One region of the Micromonospora sp. AMSO12t genome, then DNA from elsewhere that is predicted to be linked to it. Evidence: riboswitches for the same ligand, from Rfam matches in the RefSeq annotation. Region 1 holds a riboswitch; the other holds the start of a gene.
The links. A riboswitch is a leader RNA that binds a small molecule or an ion and turns the genes downstream of it on or off. The one in region 1 is predicted to bind cobalamin.
Positions count from the first base shown of each region.

Region 2: it holds a riboswitch for cobalamin, as region 1 does, so the genes downstream of both, F6X68_RS02585 (ribonucleoside-diphosphate reductase subunit alpha) here and F6X68_RS17150 (prenyltransferase/squalene oxidase repeat-containing protein) in region 1, are expected to answer to the same signal.

Region 1 is NZ_WAAS01000106.1:1,973-4,165, reverse strand. It holds gene rph (rifamycin-inactivating phosphotransferase) at 1-737, shown strand, start outside; cobalamin riboswitch at 813-945, shown strand; gene F6X68_RS17150 (prenyltransferase/squalene oxidase repeat-containing protein) at 1,046-2,113, shown strand; gene F6X68_RS17145 (hypothetical protein) at 2,149-2,193, shown strand, end outside.
Region 2 is NZ_WAAS01000009.1:25,616-27,808, forward strand. It holds gene F6X68_RS02580 (N-acetylmuramoyl-L-alanine amidase) at 1-638, shown strand, start outside; cobalamin riboswitch at 980-1,196, shown strand; gene F6X68_RS02585 (ribonucleoside-diphosphate reductase subunit alpha) at 1,401-2,193, shown strand, end outside.

The DNA of each region.
Region 1 (2,193 bases):
AGGGGCGCCAGCGGGCGGCGCGGAAGGAACAGGAGGTCCTGGAGCGCCTGCGGGCCCTGCCGGACGGGGAGCGCAAGGCGGCGGAGACGAAGCGGATGATCGACCGGGTCCGGACCTTCATCGGGTACCGGGAGTATCCGAAGTACGTCATCGTCAGCCGCTACCTCAGCTACAAGCAGGCCCTGCTGAGAGAGGCCGGGCGCCTCGTGCGGGCCCACGTGCTCCCGGAGCCGGAGGACATCTTCTACCTCACGTTCCAGGAGCTCCACGACGTCGTGCGTACGCACGAGGTGGACGACCAGCTCATCCAGCGGCGCAAGGACGCGTTCAGGTCGTACCGGACGCTCACCCCGCCCCGGGTGCTCACGTCGGAAGGCGAGGGCATCGCCGGCGCGTACCGGCGCGAGGACGTGCCGACCGGCGCGCTGGTCGGCCTCCCGGTTTCCGGCGGGACCGTCGAGGGGCGGGCCCGCGTCGTCCTGGACCTGGCCGAGGCCGACCTCGAACCGGGCGACATCCTGGTCACCGCCTACACCGACCCGAGCTGGTCACCCCTGTTCGTCGCGATCGCGGGACTGGTGACGGAGGTGGGCGGCCTCATGACCCACGGGGCGGTGGTCGCAAGGGAGTACGGCCTGCCCGCCCTCGTCGGGGTGGCGCAGGCGACCCGGCTGATCCGGGACGGACAGCGGATCCGCGTGCACGCCACCGACGGGTACGTCGAGATCCTGTCCTGACCGGCCACGGGGCTGCGACCGGACGCGCGCGGGCGATCACGCATTGACATCGGGCGTCCCTCCACTCCAGACTGGCGCCACAACTCAACCAACGCGCGTGCGTGCGGGGGAAGTCCGGTCGAAGTCCGGCGCTGGCCCGCAACGGTAGGCCGTCGAGATGCATCTCCGACGGCGAGCCCGAATACCCGACGTACGCGCAGAATCCGCTCCCCACCCGTCGTGGCCCACGGGTCGGAGTCCCGGTCGACCCCCGCGCTGCGGCGGGTGGCCGGGCTTCTGACGACCGCCGGGCCGGAAAGGCGCTTCCGATGGTCGTCCGCCTGAGCCGGCACCGCCTGCTCACCCTGTTCCGCGGCGTGCTCGCCGCCCTCACCCTCACCACCCTCACCCTCGCCACACCGGCATCCGCCCACGTCTCCCCCACCTCGCCTGCCGGGGTCGGCCGGTCGGGGGCCGCGGCCGGCTGGCTGGCCCGCCAACTCGTCGCCGGCGAACGTCTCGAGGTCGTCTTCGACGGCGTCACCTACCCCGACCAGGGCCTCACCCTCGACGCGGTGTTCGCCTTCGCCGCCGCCGGCGTCGCCGACGACCCGGGAGCCCGGGCGCTGGCCTGGGTCACCCGGCCGGACATCCGCGACGCCTACCTCGGCGACGGCGCGACCGAGGCGTACGCGGGCGCGACCGCCAAGCTCGCCCTCGCCGTCCAGGTACGCAGCGGCGACCCCACCGACGTCGGCGGCGTGGACCTGATCACCCGGCTGCGCTCGCTGCAGGCCCCCACCGGCCGGTTCACCGACCGGTCGGCGTACGGGGACTACAGCAACACGTTCAGCCAGTCCTTCGCCCTGCTCGCCCTGGGCCGCACCTCGCAGGGCACGCCCCCGGCGGCCGCCGCCTGGCTGGCCGCCACCCGCTGCCCGGACGGCGGCTACCCGCTGCTGCCCGCGCAACCGGTCTGTGCCTCCGACGTGGACGCCACCGCGCTCGCGGTGCAGGCGCTGCGGGCCACCGGCCGCCCGTCCGACGCCGCCGCCGGGCTGCGCTGGCTGCTGTCGGTGCAGCGCGCCGACGGCGGTTTCGCCAACGCCGCCGGCATCCCGAACGCCAACAGCACCGGCCTCGCCGCGCAGGCGCTGAGCGACGGCAACCGGCCGCTGGCCTGGGCCCGCGCGCGGGTGTTCCTCGCCGGACTACAGGTCGGCTGCGCCGGGGCGCCGGCCGACCGGGGCGCGGTCGACTTCGACGGCGGCGCCTTCGACCCCGGCACCGCCGCCCGGGCCACCGGCCAGGCTGTCCTCGGCCTGACCGGCACCGGGTACGCCCGGCTGTCCGCGGCCGGCGCCGCCCCGGGCGCACCGGTCCCCGCCTGCCCGTGACCCGTCCCGTCGCTCCACCGATTCCAGGAGGAACCGTGTTCCGTCACCGATCCACCGTCCGCACCCGGCTCGCCGGCCTG
Region 2 (2,193 bases), on a different contig from region 1:
TCGGCGGCATGCGGACGATCGGTGGGGTCACCGATCGGGGGCTGAAGACCGCGAACTTCCACATGCTGCGCGAGTCGGCCATGCCCGCGGTGCTGACCGAGAACCTCTTCATCGACTCCGTCGCCGACTCGAACCTGCTCAGGCGCGCCGACTTCATCACCGCCACCGCCCGTGGCCACGCCGAGGGCATCGCCGCCTACCTCGGCCTGAGCGCCCCCAACCCGCCCACGTTCAGCACCATCGTGGACAACACCACGGCGGGACGGTTCACGGCGAGCACCAACTGGGGGACCTCCTCGTACTCCGCCCAGCGCTACGGCGCCGACTACCGCTTCGCCAACCCCACGCTGGCCAGCGACTCCGCCTGGTTCAAGGTGAACATCCCGGCGGCCGGCAACTACCGCGTCGAGGTGCGGCACCCGGCCGACCCCGGCTACAACAGCTCGGCCCCGCACGTCGTCGTCACCGCCTCGGGCAACCGCACCGTCAACGTGGACCAGCGCTCCAGCGGCGGCGTCTGGCGCTCGCTGGGCACCTTCGGGCTGGCCGCCGGCGACCGTAACCTGGTCGCGGTCAGCCGCTGGACCAGCAGCACCGGCTACGTGGTGGCCGACGCCGTCCGGGTCACCCGGGTCTAGGAACGCTGCCGGGCTGAGGCCGGGCGTTCGGCAGGCGTCGCCGCGCCACGCCTTGCGGCCCTCCTCCACCGCCACCAGCGCGCCGACAGACCCACCCGAACGTGATCAGGACGCCATGGACGTGACCCGGCGGCTTTAGGGTCCATGGCGTCCTGATCACCGTTTGCGGGGCGCGGCCGGCAGAGAGCTGCGGCAGAGAGCGGCACCGCGTCGCGGTGCGCCGGTGCGCGGGTCGGTGCATCGACGCGGGCTTCTGGCCGGCGATCGACGGGCGTGACCCGCGCCGCCGACGACACGCCCGGGACCGACATGTGGGGTGTGACAACGGCGCCAACCCTATATATGGTGTCGGCGCAGCTGGTTCGGCCGCTCATCCGGAGTGGTCGAGGCAAGAGGGAACCCGGTGGGAATCCGGGACTGCCCCGCAGCGGTGAGTGGGAACGACCGCCGTCATCAGCACTGGGCCGCCAGCGGCCTGGGAAGCGACGGCCAGTAGGAGACCGGCGAGTCCGGTCGCGCCCGCGAGTCCGAAGACCTGCCAGTGCGCCGTACGCCCGCTTCCGGGTGTGTGGCGGTCCGAGGCCGCGTGGGACGGCCGACGCCATCCCGACGCGTTGCCCTGCGGCGCGTCGTCGTCGGTGTCCGCTCCCCGCGTGCCCAGGAAATCCGTCTGGGATCAAGGCTCGCGAGGAGTGAGTGGTGACAGTCACCGAGGTTTTTCCGGCCGACGATGCGGTCGTGGTGGGCCAGCGGCGGCCGCAGATGCGGGTCCGCAAGCGCGACGGCGGCACCGAGGCGGTCGACGTCAACCGGATCGTCCGCGCGGTCGAGCGGTGGGCCGACGACCTCGCCGACGTCGACCCGCTGCGGGTGGCGACCCGGACGATCAGCGGCCTGTACGACGGGGCGACGACTGCCGAACTGGACCGGCTGTCCATCCAGACCGCCGCGGAGATGATCGGTGAGGAGCCGCAGTACTCGCGGCTGGCCGCCCGCCTGCTGGCCGGGTACGTCGACAAGGAGGTCCGCCGGCAGGGCATCGGCTCCTTCAGCGAGGCGATCCGGCACGGCCACGCCGAGGGCCTGATCGGCGACGACACCGCGGCCTTCGTCGCCGCCCACGCCGGCGCCCTCGACGCCGCCGTCGACCCGCGCGGCGACCTGCGCTTCGAGTACTTCGGGCTGCGTACGGTCTACGACCGGTACCTGCTGCGCCACCCGACGAGCCGGCTGGTGCTGGAGACCCCGCAGTACTGGCTGCTGCGCGTGTCCTGCGGCCTGTCGCAGGCACCGGACGAGGCGATCGGGTTCTACCGGTTGATGTCGAGCCTGGCGTACCTGCCGAGTTCGCCGACGCTGTTCAACTCCGGCACCCGGCACACCCAGATGTCCTCCTGCTACCTGGTCGACTCCCCGCGCGACGAACTGGACTCGATCTACCAGCGGTACGCGCAGGTGGCGAACCTGTCGAAGTTCGCCGGTGGCATCGGCATCGCGTTCTCCCGGGTCCGCTCCCGGGGCGCGCTGATCAGGGGCACCAACGGGCAGTCCAACG